Aquitalea magnusonii: one gene and its partners. The protein of the gene in region 3 binds, or shares a complex with, the protein of the main gene of each other region. Links are inferred from orthologs where the notes say so. Each region holds a gene or a part of one and is shown on either strand. Other genes may lie near its edges. The genes, in order: dnaN, holA and dnaX.

Region 1 (5,697 bases), 1.6 Mb from region 3 along the record:
TGTACAGCGGCGGCTGGGCAATGTAGATGTGGCCGCGTTCCACCAGTTCGTGCATCTGGCGGTAGAAGAAGGTGAGCAGCAGGGTGCGGATGTGGGCGCCGTCCACGTCGGCATCGGTCATGATGATGATGCGGTGGTAGCGCAGTTTGTCCGGGTTGTATTCGTCCTTGCCAATGCCGCAGCCCATGGCGGTAATCAGGGTGGCCACTTCCTGGCTTTGCAGCATTTTGTCGAAGCGGGCGCGTTCTACGTTAAGAATCTTGCCCTTCAAGGGCAGGATGGCCTGGAATTTGCGGTCGCGGCCTTGTTTGGCGGAGCCGCCGGCAGAGTCACCCTCCACCAGGTACAGTTCGCACAGCTTGGGGTCTTTTTCCTGGCAGTCGGCCAGTTTGCCGGGCAGGCCCAGGCCGTCCATCACGCCTTTGCGGCGGGTGATTTCGCGGGCTTTGCGCGCGGCTTCGCGGGCGCGGGCGGCGTCCACAATCTTGCCGCAGATGGTTTTGGCGTCGTTGGGGTTTTCCAGCAGGTAGGTTTTCAGCGCTTCGCTGATCACTTCGTTGACTACCGGGCCGATTTCGCCGGATACCAGTTTGTCCTTGGTCTGGCTGGAGAACTTGGGGTCGGGCAGCTTGACGGACAGCACGCAGGTAAGGCCTTCGCGCATGTCGTCGCCGGTGGTGTCCACCTTGGCCTTTTTGGCCACTTCGTGTTCTTCGATGTACTGGTTGAGCGTGCGGGTCATCACCTGGCGCAGGGCGGTCATGTGGGTGCCGCCGTCACGTTGCGGGATGTTGTTGGTGAAGCACTGGACGCTTTCCTGGTAGGAGTCGTTCCATTGCATGGCCACTTCCACGCTCATGCCGTCTTTTTCGCCCATGCCGTGGAACACTTTGGGGTGCAGCACGGTTTTGTTGCGGTTCATGTATTCCACAAAGCCGGCCACGCCGCCGGAGAAGGCGAAGTTTTCTTCCTTGCCGGTGCGCTTGTCCAGCAGGTTGATGCCTACGCCTTGGTTGAGGAAGGACAGTTCGCGGATGCGCTTGGCCAGGATGTCGAAGTGGTATTCCACCACGCCAAAGGTTTCTTCGCTGGCGCGGAAGGTGACTTCGGTGCCGCGGTGGTTGCTGTGGCCGGTAACGGTAAGCGGGGCCACGGCGTCGCCGCGGCGGAATTCCATTTCGTGTACCTTGCCGTCACGCCAGATCTTCAGCTTCAGCCAGTCGGACAGTGCATTTACTACGGATACACCTACGCCGTGCAGGCCGCCGGAAATCTTGTAGCTGTTGCTGTCGAATTTGCCGCCGGCGTGCAGGATGGTCATGATCACTTCGGCCGCCGAGCGTCCTTCTTCCGGGTGGATGTCGGTGGGGATGCCCCGGCCGTTGTCCGATACGGTGATGGAGTTGTCGGGGTTGATGATGACCTTGATGGTGTCGGCATGGCCGGCCAGGGCTTCGTCAATGGCGTTGTCCAGCACTTCAAACACCATGTGGTGCAGACCGGTGCCGTCCGAGGTATCGCCAATGTACATGCCGGGGCGTTTGCGTACCGCATCCAGACCCTTGAGGACTTTAATGCTATCCGCGCCGTATTCCTGTTCGCTCATGCTTATTCCTGAACAGCGGGAGTAGTGAGTCGGGAGTGGGGAGTAAGCCACTGCGTCATCACGCTGCCTGCTGTAATAAAGTCAAATTCAAGACCTGCCGAGGGAGTGGTCAAGCCCGACTCCCTATTTCCAACTCACTACTCCCTAGATGCGCATCGGCATCACGATGTACTTGAAGTTGCTGTAGTCGGGAATGGTCACCAGCGTACTGCGGTTGGCATCGCCAAACGCCATCTGCAGGGTATCGGCTGGCAGGTTGGTCAGCACGTCCAGCAGATAGTTGATGTTGAAGCCGATTTCCAGTTCACCACCCTGATAGGCAATTTCCAGTTCTTCTTCCGCTTCTTCCTGTTCGCTGTTGGTACACAGGATGGACATTTTGCCCGGTGCCAGTACCAGCCGCACGCCACGGAATTTTTCGTTGGCCAGAATGGCGGCGCGTTGCAGCGCGTGCAGGAAGGTTAGGCGTTCGATCAGGAAGATCTTGTCATTATCCAGCGGAATCACGCGGTTGTAGTCGGGGAACTTGCCGTCCACCACCTTGCTGATGATGACGGTGGAGCCAAAGCTGAAGCGTACCTGGTTGGCCAGCACTTCGATGTTGATTTCGTCGTCGCTGTCCTGCAGCAGTTTGTACAGCTCCAGGATGGTTTTGCGCGGCAGGATGACTTCGGCCTTGGGCAGGGTGGCTTCCACGTCGGCGCTGGCAAAGGCCAGGCGGTGGCCGTCGGTGGCAATCAGTTTTACCTGGTTGCCGTCGGTTTGCATCAACAGGCCGTTGAGGTAGTAACGGATGTCCTGCACCGCCATGGCAAATTGCACTTGGGAGATCAGGCGTTTGAGTTCGCGCTGGCTCAGGCTGAAGCTGGATTCGCTGGCGCTGCCCACGGACAGCAGCGGGAAGTCTTCTGCCGGCAGGGTTTGCAGGTTGAAGCGGCTTTTGCCGGCTTTGAGCGTGAGGCGGCCGTCCAGTTGTTCCAGCGTGACGGTGGTTTTGTCCGGGATGGCTCGCAGGATGTCCTGCAGCTTCTTGGCCGAGGTGGTCAGGCGGAAGTCTTCGCCCGGCAGTTCGTCGGCGCTGGCGGTGGTGATCTGGATTTCCAGATCAGTCGCCAGGAAGCCTACCTGTCCGCCTTTCTTTTCAATCAGTACATTGGAAAGAATCGGCAGGGTGTGGCGGCGTTCGACAATACCGGTCACGGCCAGCAGGGGCTTGAGAAGGGCATCGCGTTCGGCTTGCAGGATCAGCATGTTTCGGGCTCCCGAATGTGTCCAGAGTCAGTTATCGGTTGAATCAACATATCAGTTACGCAGCATGGATAGCAGCGTATCGTAATCGTGCGCCATATCGGCGTCATTACCACGCATTTCGGCAATGGTTTTGCAGGCATGCAGCACGGTGGTGTGGTCGCGGCCGCCAAAGGCATCGCCAATATTGGGCAGCGAGAGCTGGGTCAGCTCCTTGGCCAGTGCCATGGCTACCTGGCGCGGCCGGGCAATGTCACGGCTGCGCTTTTTGCTGTGCATGTCGGACAGCTTGATCTTGTAGTACTCGGCCACGGTTTTCTGGATGGCGTCCACCGTCACCTGGCGGTTGCCGGCGGCCAGGATGTCCTTCAAGGCTTCTTTCACCAGGTCCAGCGAGATGCTCTGGTTGGTGAAGCGGGCATAGGCCACCACGCGCTTGAGCGCGCCTTCCAGTTCGCGCACGTTGGAGCGCACGTTCTGGGCAATGAAAAACGCTACCGGGTGGTCCAGCTTGATGCTGTCGGCTTCGGCCTTTTTCATCAGAATGGCCACGCGCATTTCCAGCTCCGGCGGCTGGATTTCCACCGTCAGGCCCCAGGAGAAGCGCGAAATCAGCCGCTCTTCCATGCCTTCTATCTGCTTGGGGTAGGTGTCGCAGGTCATGATGACTTGCTTGCCGCCTTCAATCAGTGCGTTGAAGGCGTAGAAGAATTCTTCCTGGGTGCGGTTTTTGCCGGCAAAAAACTGGATGTCGTCAATCAGCAGCAAATCCAGCGAGTGGTAGTAGCGCTTGAATTCGTCAAACGCCTTGTGTTGGTAGGCGCGCATGATGTCGGCCACATAGCGTTCGGCGTGGATGTAGCGGATTTTGGCTTGCGGGTTCTTCTGGAACACGTGGTTGCCAATGGCCTGGATCAAGTGGGTTTTACCCAGGCCCACGCCACCGTAGACAAACAGCGGGTTGTAGGCCTGGTCGCCCGGATTCTCGGCAATCTGCATGGCGGCGGCACGCGCCAGTTGGTTGCCCTTACCTGTCACCAGCGTGTCAAAGGTAAAGGCCGGGTTCAGCCGGGTGCTTTCGTGGCTGCCGCCAATGGCTTTTACTGCCGCCTGCTTGGCCGGGCTGGGGGTGTCGTTGCTGGTGGCCGGGGCCGGGGCCGGTTTGCGCACGCCATTGCCCACTGCAGGCGGTACGGCCAGCGGCTTGTTGCTGGGCGCACCCAGGCGCAGTTCGACCGGGGCTTCGCCCACCAGCTCTACCGCCAGTTCTTCAATGCGTCCAAGGAAGCGGTCCTTGATGAACTGCATGATGAAGCGGTTGGGGGCAAACAGCGCAATGCCTTCTTCATTGGCTTCAGCCGCCAGCGGCTTGATCCAGGTATTGAACTGCTGTGAAGACAGTTCGGCCTCGAGGCGTGCGAGGCAGGCAGGCCAGAATTGATCCAGTTCGGTCATTAAGTACACGCAAGTAAAAGCAAAAACCCGCCGTTGACGATATGCGTTGCGGCGGGAGGAGCCATGGTTGTCACCCTGGTGGGATGGCCGGACGGCTATGTCCGGCGCGGGTGCAGCCCTGGCATGTGTTCATGCATGGCAAGTGGCTTGCACCATCCTCCTGTCGCGCGTGCTGCCCTTGGGCGGGCGGCTTCGTTTAATAATTACGCAGGGGGTGGGGTGCGTTAAGTTTCGACATTCTAACGGTTTTCGACAAAGTTATCCACAGGTGCGCTAAAAATTTGCCATTGACAAACGGCGGTTTTTCTTGTGAAATCACGCGTTTATTTCCGTTTCGAAACAGGAATTCTTTATCATGAAGCGTACTTACCAGCCTTCCACTACCCGTCGCAAGCGCACTCACGGCTTCCTCGTTCGCATGAAGACCCGCGGTGGCCGCGCCGTTATCGCCGCCCGTCGCGCCAAGGGTCGCAAGCGCCTGGCCGTATAAGTTCAGTAATGACTTATCGCTTTCGCCGTGTGCACCGGCTATTAAAAACGGATGAATTTTCATCCGTTTTTAGTTTGCGGCAAGCGCGCAGCACGGCTTTGTTTCAGGTGTATGCCCGTCCCAACGATCTGGGCCATGCCCGGCTTGGCCTGGTGGTGGGTAAGAAGGTCCACAAGCGAGCCGTACGCCGCAATTACATCAAGCGTACCGTGCGCGAGTGGTTCCGCCTGAATCAGGCCTCCTTGCCGGCACAGGACTACATTGTCCGTGCCAAACTGGCTTTTTCACGCGCTGACAGAGCAGAAGCTGTCATCGCCTTGTCTACACTCTTTGCTAAACTGGCACGATGTCGCGCCTCCTCATCCTCCTGATCCGCTTTTACCAACTGGCCATCAGCCCCTGGCTGGCACCACGGTGCCGCTATGTGCCGACCTGTTCCAGTTACGCGATCGAGGCGGTGAGAAAGCATGGCGCCTGCAAGGGCGGCTTTCTGGCGATGAAACGCATCGGGCGCTGTCACCCCTGGGGTGGCAGTGGTTATGACCCGGTTCCCTGAACTTTCCGGTATCGTAGAGATGGATTCCAAGCGACTCATAATCTTCATCGTTCTGTCCATGGGCATCCTGCTGCTGTGGCAGGAGTATTTTGCGCCCAAGCCTGCTCCGCAGCAGGTGGCACAGACACAAACGGCTTCGCAGCCGGACGCACCGGCCAGCCATACCGCCAGCGCCCAGCCTGTTGAAGCTGCCAAACTCACCGCCGGCCAGCGCATCCGTGTGACGACCGACGTGATCAAGGCCGAAATTGATACCGTGGGTGGTGACCTGCGTCAGCTGGATTTGCTGAAGCACGATTCCGCCACGGACGCCAAAAAGCCGTTCGAGCTGCTCACCGACAA
Region 2 (5,753 bases), 1.3 Mb from region 3 along the record:
GGCGGTGCCGCCAAGCGCGAAACCGACACCATGGATACCTTTGTGGAATCCAGCTGGTACTACGCCCGCTACGCCAGCCCCAAGTGCGACACCGCCATGCTGGACAAGGCAGCGGCTGATTACTGGCTGCAAGTGGACCAATACGTCGGTGGTATCGAACACGCCATCTTGCACCTGTTGTACGCACGTTTCTTCCACAAGCTGATGCGTGACGAAGGCCTGGTATCCAGCGACGAGCCGTTCAAGAGCCTGCTGACCCAGGGCATGGTTATCTGCGAAACCTTCTACCGCGAGCTGCCCAACGGCAGCAAGGACTGGATCGCCCCGCAAGACGTGGTGCTGGAACGTGACGCCAAGGGCAAGATTACCGGTGCCACCCATCGTGTGGATGGCCTGCCGGTGGTGGTGGGCGGCGTGGAGAAAATGTCCAAGTCCAAGAACAACGGCGTGGACCCGCAGGAATTCATCGAGAAATACGGTGCCGATACCGCGCGCCTGTTCATGATGTTTGCCGCCCCGCCGGAGCAAAGCCTGGAATGGTCCGACGCTGGTGTGGAAGGTGCCTTCCGCTTCCTCAAGCGCCTGTGGAAACTGGCCAAGGAACATGCCGACGCCGGTGTGGTGGCCGCTTATGCCGGTGGCGAGCTGAATGCCAGCCAGAAGGAACTGCGCTTCAAGCTGCACAGCACCATCCAGAAAGTGGCCGACGACTATGGCCGTCGCCAGCAGTTCAACACCGCCATTGCCGCAGTGATGGAACTGCTGAACACCTACGACAAGACCGACCGCAGCGATGCCGCCGGCCGTGCCGTGGCACAGGAAGTGCTGGAAAGCGTCACCCTGCTGCTGTCGCCCATCGTGCCGCACATCACCGATGCCATCTGGTCGGTGTTGCAGCCGGGCAGCGAGCTGCTGCAACAAGCCTGGCCCAAGGTGGACGAGGCCGCGCTGGTGAAGAGCGAAATCGAAATGATGGTACAGGTGGCCGGCAAGCTGCGTGGCAGCATCACTGTGGCAGCCGATGCGGCCAAGGATGTGATTGAAGCCACCGCCTTGGCCCATGAAAACGTGCAGAAGTTCATGGAAGGCAAATCGGCCAAGAAGATCATCGTGGTGCCGGGTCGTCTGGTGAACATCGTCGTGTAAACCCCGGCCCGCCCTGCACGGGGCGGGCTACCAATCCTGCCGGTCAGCTTATCCTCCCCGCTTGGGCGGGGCTGGGCCTGACCGGCTCCTGTTACGGAGAACAGGCATGAACCGAATCCTGCACGGACTGGCACTGGCCAGCCTGGTGTTCCTGCTCAGCGCTTGCGGTTTTCACCTGAAGGGCATGGGTGGCAGCAGCCGCCCGCTGCCATTTAACAGCGTCTATGTGGAAGAGGGCAGCAGCAAACTGGGACCCATCCTGCATGAAACGTTGGCGCGTAATGAAAAGCTGGTGCTGTTGAGCGCGCCCAAGCAGGCCGAGGCGGTGCTCAGTGTGTTGAGTGAAAACCAGGCCAGGGAAGTGTCCACCATCAACAGCGGTGGCAAGGTCAACGAGTACTTGCTGAGCTATACCGCCTCGGTACGTACCGTGCTGGGCGGGGTGCCGGTGGAGCCGGACATGGTAATCTCGGTACGCCGCTACCTGAACTATTCCGATAGCGATGTGCTGGGCAAGGAGCAGGAAGAAGCCCTGCTGTGGAACGATATCCGCCGCGATGCTGCCGAGCAGCTGATCCGCCGCCTGGCCTATCTGCCGCGTCCGGCGCAGCCGGGCAAAGCCAGCCAGAGTCTGAAGCCTGCCAATGCCCAGCCTAAGCCCTGAGTCGCTGGATGCGGTGCTGGCCAAGGGCCTGGCACCGCTTTACCTGATTCATGGCGAGGAAACCCTGCTGGCGCTGGAGGCGGCGGACAAGCTGCGTAAGCTAAGCTCTTCCCAGGGCTATCAGGAGCGGGAAGTCCTTACCGTTGAGGCGGGGTTTGACTGGTCGCAGCTACGTGAATCCATGAGCAGCGTATCGCTGTTTGCCAGCCTCAAATTGCTGGAAATCCGCATTCCGGGTGGTAAACCCGGTACGGAAGGGGCAGAGGCACTGCAGCAACTGGCCGCAGCACCACCACAAGACACCATCACCCTGATCACCCTGCCCCGGCTGGAAAAGGCCCAGTTGCAATCCAAATGGTTTGCCGCACTGGAAAAAGCCGCCGTGGTGGTGGAGGCAAAGCCGGTGGGCCGTCATGAACTGGCCGGCTGGATTGCCCGGCGCATGAAGCTGCAGCAGCAGCAGTTGTCGCCGGAGGCACTGAGCTTCTTTGCCGACCGGGTGGAGGGAAATCTGCTGGCGGCACGGCAGGAAGTGGACAAACTGGCCTTGCTCTATCCGGCAGGGGAACTCAGCCTGGAACAACTGCGCGAGGCGGTGGCTAATGTCGCGCGCTTTGATGTGTTCCATCTGTCTGAATCCTGGCTGTCGGGTGATAGCGCACGGGTGCAGCGCATGCTGGAAGGTTTGCTGGCCGAAGGCGAATCGCCGGTGCTGGTGTTGTGGTCCTTTACCGAGGATGTCCGCATGTTGTTGCGCTTGCGTCAGGGTTTGAAAGATGGCCGGCAACTGCGCGATCTGGCGCGCGAACTGCGCTTGTGGGGTGACAAGCAGCGGCTGGCGGAACCGGCCTTGCGCCGGATTGGGCCACGCAAGCTGATGACGGCGCTCTCGGAATGTGCGCGTATCGATCAACAGATCAAGGGGGTGGCGGTTGGCGACCCCTGGCATTCCTTGCGAGGTTTGGCCCTGCTATTGGCAGCATGATGTAGAAAAAATATCGGTATCTGAAACGGTCAGCATGAGCTGGCCGTTTTTTTTTAAACAAATCCAAGTTTCTCTGTTTTTGTTTAAATTTCTTTTAATAAACTATTGAGATTGTTGGAATGCTGCCATATGATAAGCAAGAGTTAATACATTTTAAACAATAAAGCAAAGAACAAACATGATGCAAAACGAGGGCGTCAGTGCGGCTGTTACGGCTGGAGAGCACCGTACCCGCAGCAAGGTGGTACTGGTTGAAATCATCCATCAAACCCTGGAGGTGTTGCTGACAGCAGAGGATGCACGCCTGGTTCACTGGGACGGTCGCATCCTGCGCATCCACAAGCTTTCATCCCGCAAGGCAAACCAGATCCTGCACGCTCCGGATGCCTATCCGGGTTTTCTAGGCGTGTTTGATCACCGGGCCTGCTACCGCGATCTGGCCGAACCGCTGGGTGAGATTCTGGGTGTGCAGTTGTAAGTCCTGATGTGCGCGACAGCAAAAAGGCCTTCAGAAGAAGGCCTTTGTCATGTGGTGGGCGGTATGGTTACAGCGCTGCTGCTTGGGGAGGGCTGATGCTGCCTGGCAGGATCATGGCCTTGATGCGGCGAGGGCCACGCGGATGACCGATATAGACCTGCCCGGTACGCTTTTCGTAGGAGGCCAGCACCTTGGCCACGTAATCACGGGTTTCGTCGTAAGGGGGGATGGTATTGCGATACTTCTGTACCGCCCCTTCGCCAGCATTGTAGGCGGCAATCACCAGTGGCAGGTCATTGTTGAACTGGCTGAGCAGAAAACGCAGATAGCGGGCACCGGCACGCAGGTTTTGTCGCGGGTCATCCAGCCGGCTGACGCCAAAGCGTTCACCAGTCGCCGGAATCACCTGCATCAGGCCGATGGCACCCTTGGGGGAGACCGCCTGCGGATTGTAACCGGACTCCACGGTAACGATGGAATGCAACAGGTCGGCATCCAGTTTGAACTCGCGCGCGGTCTGGTCGATCAGATGCTTGTACTGCGAAGCCAGCTTGGAGTTGTAAGCCGGCGCACTCACACTTTTCAGTCCGTCGGTACGCGCTGCCGCGGCTACCGGCAAGCGGTTATCGTGGCTTAGCGTGGCACCCAGGCCAGGGGTGGTGGCATCGTCCAGTGCGGCGTTGCTGCCGCTGCCGGGCAGCATGCTTTTCTGGTAGAGCTGGTAGCGTTCGTCAAGCTGGCGATTGGCGAGATGTACCTGGCCCTGCTCGTCCACAAAACCATAAAGATCGGCGTGTACGTTGTTGGCAAACAGGCAGGCCAGCAAGGCCAGGGCAGCATGAAATAATCGCATTGGGCTGGAAATGGCAGTAAGAATGGGTAAAGAACGCGCTATTGTACTGATTTTTCTATGCTATTTTGCAAGTAAAGTTTGTTGAAGACATTTTAAACCGTTTTTCCGTGAAAGGACGAAACATGAGCCTGTTTGATCAGCTGGGTAGCTTGCTGGGTGGTGAAAGCGGTGGTGTGAGTGGTGCCGTGGCGGCATTGATGGAACAAAATGGCGGGTTGGCCGGCCTGCTGGAAAAGTTCAATAGCGGCGGCATGGGCGAGCTGGTGTCGTCCTGGGTGGGCAGCGGCAGCAACCTGCCGGTATCAGCCGAGCAAATCCAGCAGTTGCTAGGCAGCGAGCAGCTTGGCGCGCTGGCGCAGCAGTTTGGCCTGGGCCCGCAACAGCTCAGCCAGGGCCTGGCAGATTACCTGCCGCAAGCCGTGGACAAGCTGACGCCGGATGGCCAGTTGCCGCAAGGTGGTGATCTGTTGTCGCAGGGGCTGGGCTTGTTGCAGGGCTTTTTCAACAAAAGCTGAATAAATAGTGGGCAATCCCCGGAAAAGCCGCCTGATTGGGCGGCTTTTTGCTGTCTGGCCGTGGTGTGGTGGCCACAGTTCTGATCATTCCCCACCACAAACATCGGTTTCTTGTCGTTATCTGGAGTGGTTTGATTTAGATCGATAGGAAAATTCTATTTTTAACATTTAAACAATCAAGTGGATCAATTGATTCGTCCCGCATAAGATAGCCTCCATCAAATCGCTAATGCAGCAAGCAGCAAATCCACTTTCACCTGAAGGAGCTACACATGTCCGTATCGCTGATCAATACCGAAGTCAAACCGTTCAAGGCTACCGCTTTTCACAATGGCAAATTCATCGATGTCAGCGACGCCGACCTGAAAGGCAAATGGTCGGTAGTGTTCTTCTACCCGGCTGACTTCACCTTTGTCTGCCCGACCGAACTGGGCGACCTGGCTGACAACTACGCCGAATTCTCCAAGCTGGGCGTGGAAATCTACTCGGTATCCACCGACACCCACTTCACCCACAAAGCCTGGCACGACAGCTCGGAAACCATCGGCAAGATCAACTACCCGATGATTGGCGACCCGACCGGCATCATCAGCCGCAACTTCGGCGTGATGATTGAAGAAGCCGGCCTGGCCGAACGCGGTACTTTCGTGATCGACCCGCAAGGCAAGATCCAGATCATCGAAATCAACGCCGGTGGCATTGGCCGTGACGCCAGCGAACTGCTGCGCAAGGTAAAGGCCGCCCAGTACGTAGCCAGCCACCCGGGTGAAGTATGCCCGGCCAAGTGGAAAGAAGGCGAAGCCACCCTGGCTCCGTCGCTGGATCTGGTTGGCAAAATCTAAGCCAATGCAGCCTGCCGTGCCGCGTACTGCGGTACGGCCTCCGGGCCGCAGCCAGCGGCCCGTCTCCCTACCACCCGATTGCAGCGGCAAGCTGTTGGCAGCGCATGAGCTTGCCAGTGCAATTGCCTGAGGATATTCCCATGCTCGACACCACCATCAAGACCCAACTGACCGCCTACCTGGAAAAACTGCAGCAGCCGATCGAACTGATTGCCAGCCTGGATGACAGCGCCAAGGCGCAGGAAATGTTCAGCCTGCTGCAAGACATTG
Region 3 (5,687 bases):
TGAGCGATACCGTGCGCGGACTGAAGCTGTGCAGCTCGCTGGGCACCCCCCTGCCCAGCCAGATGGCGCTGGCACGGCTGCTGGCCACCGGCCAGCACGGCGACATGCTGACCCGGCTGCGCGCCAGCCTGCGGCAGCGGCGCGATGCCATGGTGCAGCAAATCATGGAGAGTTTTCCGGCGGGCAGCCGCTTGCTGCGCGCCGAGGGCGGCTATTTCCAGTGGGTGGTGTTGCCCGAAGGGCTGGACTGTGCGGCCTTGCTGCCGCTGGCCATCGAACAGGGCATACATTATGCGCCGGCCACGCTGTTCTACCCGCACCCGGTAGCGGCCAATGCCTTGCGGCTGAACTTCAGCTTTTTCGACCCGCTACACCAGCGCGAGGGCGTTGCCCTGTTAGGCGCACTGCTGCGGCAAGCCATGGAGTGACAGCGCCCGCCCTGACGCTCAGCCCGGCGGCGTGGACGGGTCGGACTGGGCGGTCAGCGATTTGCGTTCGTACACCGCCTGCGCCAGTGTGCTCAGGTCGACATATTCCAGCTCGCCGCCCACCGGCAGTCCGCGCGCAATGCGCGACACCTTGGGGCCGCGGCCCTTGAGCAGCTCGGCAATCATGTGGGCGGTGACTTCGCCCTCGGCAGTAAAATTGGTGGCAATCACCACCTCCTCCACCACCTCGTCCAGCGCCCGCACCATCAGCTTGTCCAGATTCACTTCCTTGGGGCCGATATTGTCCAGCGGCGAAATACGCCCCATCAGCACGAAATACAGGCCCTGATAGCATTTGGCCTGCTCCAGCGTCATCAGGTCGGCCGGCATTTCCACCACGCACAGCTGGTCTGGCCTGCGCTCCGGGTCGGCACAGATGCTGCACAGCGGGGTTTCGCTGAAGGTATTGCAGCGTTCGCAATGGGTGAGATGGTTCAGCGCCCGATCCAGCGCCCGTGCCAGCTTGTCCGCCCCGGTCTTGTCCCGTTGCAGCAAATGGAAAGCCATGCGCTGGGCGGTTTTGGGGCCGACACCGGGCAGCACTTTCAGGGCAGCAATCAGTTGTTCAAGCGCGGGTGGGTTTTTCATCGGCAATCCGGAATACGGGTTTGGCAAAGGGGAACAGGCAAGGCATCAGTCGTCCGGCGCGCCCTGCGGGTAACGCGGCAGGTCATCGTCCAGGTGAAACCAGGGAATGGCACTGGACGTCCATTCATGACAGTCAGGCCGCAATACCGCTGGCGTTTCCAGCGTGGGAACGGTGATTTCCACCCGCCCACTGCCATCGGTGCATTCATAAAACAGGGTGGAACCGCACTGCCCGCAAAAATGCCGCAGACCCAGCGCCGAGGAGCGGTAAGCGGTGGTGCTGCCTTGCCAGCGCACGGCACCGGCGGGGTACAGCGCTCCCAGGTACACCGGTGCGCCGCTGGCCTGCTGGCAGGTCTTGCAGTAACAGTAAGTCACGCTCAAGGGGCGGCCATGGCATTGATAGCGCACCGCCCCGCACAGACAACGCCCCTGCAATACCTGCTCCATGCCGGCTCCCACTCCCACAGGCTGTCAATCATTGGCGGGCCCCGCCAGTTGCAAGGGGCTTGGAGCCGCTAACAAAAGCTCGTAGAGCACCCGAGTCAAGGCGCGCCGACGCAGACAGTACAGTGAGTACGGCAAGTCGGCGCAACGCAGAATCGGGGGTTTTGTGAGCGGGTCTTAGAACGGCAGTTTCATGCCGGCCGGCAAGTTCAGGCCGTTGGTAAAGCCGGACATTTTTTCCTGGGAAGTGGCTTCCACCTTGCGTACCGCGTCGTTGACGGCGGCGGCAATCAGGTCTTCCAGCATTTCCTTGTCTTCCTTGGCATCGTCCAGCAGGCTGTCGTCGATGGACACGCGCTTCACATCGTGCGCACATGTCATGACGATTTTCACCAGACCGGCACCGGACTGGCCTTCCACTTCCACGGTGGCCAGTTCTTCCTGGGCCTTCTTCATGTTTTCCTGCATTTGCTGGGCTTGCTTCATCAGACCAGCGATACCGTTTTTACCGAACATGTCACAACTCCTGCAAAGGTTGAATCGTTTCCGCCACCAGCGTGGCGCCCATTTCGCGCACCAGTTGCTGGATGACCGGATCGTTTTCCAGGCATTGTCGGGCCTGGGCCAGTTGTTCCTGACGATGACGGGCACCCTGCATGGCCGGTGTTTCCAGCCCCAGTTCCTCGATTGTCACCACCAGTTCGACCGGCTGACCGAATTGCTCGGTCAGCGCAGCCTTGAGTTTTTCCTGATAGTCGCGGGTGGCCATGTGACGGAAGCTGTCCGGTACGGCCAGTTCCAGTCGCGACTGGCTCCAGTTTTTCAGTACGGCATTGTGTGCCAGCATGCGGGCGGCACCCAGACGGGTACCCAGCAAGCCCACCAGCGCACTCCAGTCACCATCAAACTGATAGGCCACCGTTTCCGCCAGCTCGGCCTCTTCGGCCATCGCATAGGCAGGCAAGGCATCGTCTTCGTCGCCCTCATCCCAAGGCGCAGCGGTTTCCAGTTCGCTGTCTTGCTCACTGGCCTGATCTTCAGCTTCAGGCGTCTCTTCCGCCGGAGCGGATGCAGCGGCGGTCTGCACGACAAGCGGCGCTACTGGCGGCTTGGCAACCGCCTCCACCGGCGCTTGTGGCGGTGCGACAGGCTCAGGCCGTGGCGCAGGCTCCGGGTCGGCGTCGGCCGCCGGGGAAGCCTGCTGCTCGGCCGGACGGCTGGCCGGTTTGCGATTGGCCAGGCCCGCCAGCAAGGCGCGGGCAGCGGCGGAACCATCCCCCGCCGGCTCGGCTGCCGTGGCGGCTGGCGATGCTGCCGGAGCCGCCGGAACTGGACGATGGCCGGCTGCAGCAAGCCCGCTGCTGCGCGGCGCAGCCACACTATCAGCCGGGGTATTGAGTGGATGGAAGGCCAGCATGCGCAACAGCGTCATGCTGAAACCGGCATGCTCGTCCGGGGCCAGCGCCAGATCCTTGCGGCCATGAATGGCAATCTGGTAGTACAGCTGCACGTCTTGCGGCGCAATCAGGCTGGCCAGCGCAAACAATGCCTCGCGCTCCGGTTCGTCGTCGGCAATCGCCGTGGGCACGGTCTGTGCCATGGCCAGTTGCTGCAATAGCACGGCCATTTCGGCCAGCACACTGTCAAAGCCGATGCCACGCTGGGCCAATTGTTCGGCTTCGGCCATCAGGCGCGGGCCATCACCGGATGCCAGCGCATCCAGCAACACAAACAGGTAGCGACGGTCCACCGCGCCCAGCATGGCGCGCACGCCGTCTTCGCGGACGTCACCCATGCCATAGGCAATGGCCTGATCCAGCAGCGACAGCGCATCGCGCATGGAACCGGCAGCGGCACGGCCCAGCAGCGCCAGCGCGGCGCTTTCATGCGGCACGTTTTCCACTTGCAGCACATGGGCCAGATGGCCTGCCACCTGTTGTGGCGTCATATTGCGCAGCGAAAACTGCAGGCAGCGCGACAGCACCGTGACCGGCACTTTTTGCGGATCGGTAGTGGCCAGGATGAACTTGACGTGGGCCGGCGGCTCTTCCAGCGTCTTGAGCATGGCATTGAAGGCACTCTTGGACAGCATGTGCACTTCGTCGATGATGTACACCTTGAAGCGGCCGGAGGTGGGCGCGTACTGCGCGTTTTCCAGCACTTCGCGGATATTGTCGATGCCGGTATTGGAAGCGGCGTCGATTTCCAGCAGGTCGACAAAGCGGCCTGCGTCGATCTGGCGACAGGCAGAACATTCACCGCAAGGCTCGGCGGTGGTGCCGGTCTCACAGTTCAGGCTCTTGGCCAGAATGCGTGCGATGGTGGTCTTGCCCACCCCGCGGGTGCCGGTCAGCAGATAGGCGTGATGCAGCCGCTCTTCTTTCAGGGCATTGGAGAGGGCGCGCACCACGTGCTCCTGGCCGACCAGGTCGGCAAAGCGCTTGGGACGCCACTTGCGGGCAAGGACTTGATAGCTCATGGGGGCGGATTTTAATGGCAATCGGCCGGCAAGGCGACTCCTTTTGACAGGAGCACCCGCCAGCCTGGTTGGCCTTACAGGGCCGGGGTCGACGCTTCGGGCTGGGCGGCGGCAGGCTGGGCGGATTGCAGGGCCTGGGCATTCAGGTAACGCAGGCGCAGCTCGCCAGCCAGCTCCTGCGCCACCTTGGCATACAGAGTGCTCTTGTTATAGCGGGTGATCACGTAGAAATTATTCAGCCCCAGCCAGTATTCCGTCACCCCCGGCGCGGTTTCCAGCGGCACCAGCACGGCCTGTACGTTGTCCGCCACCTGGGCCTGCGGCAGGATGCCGCGCGCCTTGAGTTCACCCACCGTCAGATGCAGGTTGAACTTGTCGGCCACCAGGCCGCTGACATCCACCCCCGGCTGCACTGCTGCCGGAATGATGATGTCGTCACCATGGCGCCAGCCTTGCAGCTGGAAGTAATGCGCCACGCTGCCGATGGCATCGTCGACGTTATTCCAGATATCGCGGTGGCCGCTGCCGTCAAAATCCACCGCCCATTTGCGGAAGCTGGACGGCATGAATTGCGGCAGACCCATCGCCCCGGCGTAAGAGCCTTTGAGCGTCAGCGGGTCGATGCCCTCTTCCTTGGACAACTTGAGGAATTCGGTCAGCTCGCCGCGGAAGTATTCGGCGCGGCGCGGGTAGTTGAAGGCGATGGTGGTCAGCGCGTCGGCCAGGCGGAAGCTGCCGGTATTGCGGCCGTAATTGGTTTCAATGCCCAGAATGGCCACCACCATTTCCGGCGGCACGCCATACACCTGCTCGGCGCGCTGCAAGGTGGCGGCATGCTGCTGCCAGAAGGCCACGCCGTTTTTCAGCAGGCGCTCGTTGTAAAAGCTGCCGCGAAACTGATACCAGGGCCGCGAGGTGGCCGGCTTGTCCAGAATGGCAATGATGTTGGGCTTGAGTTCCACATTGGCAAACACGGCTTCCAATTCGGGGCGGTTGAATACGCCGCTGGCTACCTGCTCATCGATATAGCGCTGCACATCGGGCCGCGCCAGCAGTGCGGCATCGGCTTGCGCCAGGGAGGAGATCATGCCGCCAGCAAGGGCAGCCGCCATCAACAATCGTTTCATCAGGTATTCCGTATGCTACCGTCCGGCGGACGGCTTAATAAGAGAGCGCGCTGGACACCAGCCGCGCAGTGATGTCCACAATGGGAATCACCCGTTCGTAGGCCATGCGGGTGGGGCCGACCACACCCAAGGTACCCACCACCATGCCGTTGATGCTGTAGGGCGCGGTCACCACCGAGCATTCATCCAGCGTCATCACGCCAGACTCCTCCCCAATGAAAATGTTCACACCCTGCGCATCCTGGCCCTGGTTAAGCAGTTTCAACAGCTCGGTCTTGCGCTCGAAAGTGGCAAACAGTTCGCGCAGCCGCGACAAGTCTTCGGACAAATCGCGCACATTCAGCAGATTCATACCACCGGCAATCACCACCGCATCATTGGGACTGCCCAGCGAACTCTGGCCAAAACGCACCGCAGCCGCCATCAGTTCGGTGATATTGCCCTGCAGCTCGCGCAGTTCCACCGCCACGCGGCTGGCAATGGCACTGATGCCCTGCCCGGCGTAGTGCTGGCTGATAAAGTTGCCCGCCTCCACCAGTTCGCTCGGGCTGTAATCGC

The links.
Region 1: the proteins of dnaX (region 3) and dnaN are in contact, whole or in part, in a cryo-EM structure (PDB 8GIZ), measured with the Escherichia coli proteins. The link is inferred for Aquitalea magnusonii from one-to-one orthologs.
Region 2: the proteins of dnaX (region 3) and holA are in contact, whole or in part, in a cryo-EM structure (PDB 8GIZ), measured with the Escherichia coli proteins. The link is inferred for Aquitalea magnusonii from one-to-one orthologs.

What each region holds. Positions count from the first base shown.
Region 1 is NZ_AP018823.1:4,384,823-4,390,519, forward strand. The notes cover bases 805-3,740. They hold dnaN (DNA polymerase III subunit beta), read right to left. Parts: upstream 2,858-3,740; coding sequence 1,751-2,857; downstream 805-1,750. Other genes in these bases: gyrB (DNA topoisomerase (ATP-hydrolyzing) subunit B), read right to left, coding at 805-1,606; dnaA (chromosomal replication initiator protein DnaA), read right to left, coding at 2,909-3,740. Also shown: more of gyrB, read right to left, coding at 1-804; more of dnaA, read right to left, coding at 3,741-4,309; rpmH (50S ribosomal protein L34), read left to right, coding at 4,665-4,799; rnpA (ribonuclease P protein component), read left to right, coding at 4,808-5,170; membrane protein insertion efficiency factor YidD, read left to right, coding at 5,146-5,355; membrane protein insertase YidC, read left to right, coding at 5,375-5,697. UniProt on the Escherichia coli protein: Confers DNA tethering and processivity to DNA polymerases and other proteins. Acts as a clamp, forming a ring around DNA (a reaction catalyzed by the clamp-loading complex) which diffuses in an ATP-independent manner freely and bidirectionally along dsDNA.
Region 2 is NZ_AP018823.1:4,068,096-4,073,848, reverse strand. What follows is about bases 801-3,792. They hold holA (DNA polymerase III subunit delta), read left to right. Parts: upstream 801-1,790; coding sequence 1,791-2,795; downstream 2,796-3,792. Other genes in these bases: DLM_RS19045 (lytic transglycosylase domain-containing protein), read right to left, coding at 3,341-3,792; DLM_RS19050 (hypothetical protein), read left to right, coding at 2,974-3,273; lptE (LPS assembly lipoprotein LptE), read left to right, coding at 1,253-1,810; leuS (leucine--tRNA ligase), read left to right, coding at 801-1,146. Also shown: more of leuS, read left to right, coding at 1-800; more of DLM_RS19045, read right to left, coding at 3,793-4,126; DLM_RS19040 (YidB family protein), read left to right, coding at 4,249-4,641; ahpC (alkyl hydroperoxide reductase subunit C), read left to right, coding at 4,914-5,483; ahpF (alkyl hydroperoxide reductase subunit F), read left to right, coding at 5,624-5,753. UniProt on the Escherichia coli protein: Part of the beta sliding clamp loading complex, which hydrolyzes ATP to load the beta clamp onto primed DNA to form the DNA replication pre-initiation complex.
Region 3 is NZ_AP018823.1:2,744,468-2,750,154, forward strand. Bases 1,522-4,447 are described here. They hold dnaX (DNA polymerase III subunit gamma/tau), read right to left. Parts: upstream 4,003-4,447; coding sequence 2,041-4,002; downstream 1,522-2,040. Other genes in these bases: DLM_RS13010 (GFA family protein), read right to left, coding at 1,522-1,526; DLM_RS13015 (YbaB/EbfC family nucleoid-associated protein), read right to left, coding at 1,701-2,039; mltB (lytic murein transglycosylase B), read right to left, coding at 4,077-4,447. Also shown: DLM_RS13000 (PLP-dependent aminotransferase family protein), read left to right, coding at 1-428; recombination mediator RecR, read right to left, coding at 447-1,076; more of DLM_RS13010, read right to left, coding at 1,122-1,521; more of mltB, read right to left, coding at 4,448-5,129; heat-inducible transcriptional repressor HrcA, read right to left, coding at 5,164-5,687. UniProt on the Escherichia coli protein: Part of the beta sliding clamp loading complex, which hydrolyzes ATP to load the beta clamp onto primed DNA to form the DNA replication pre-initiation complex.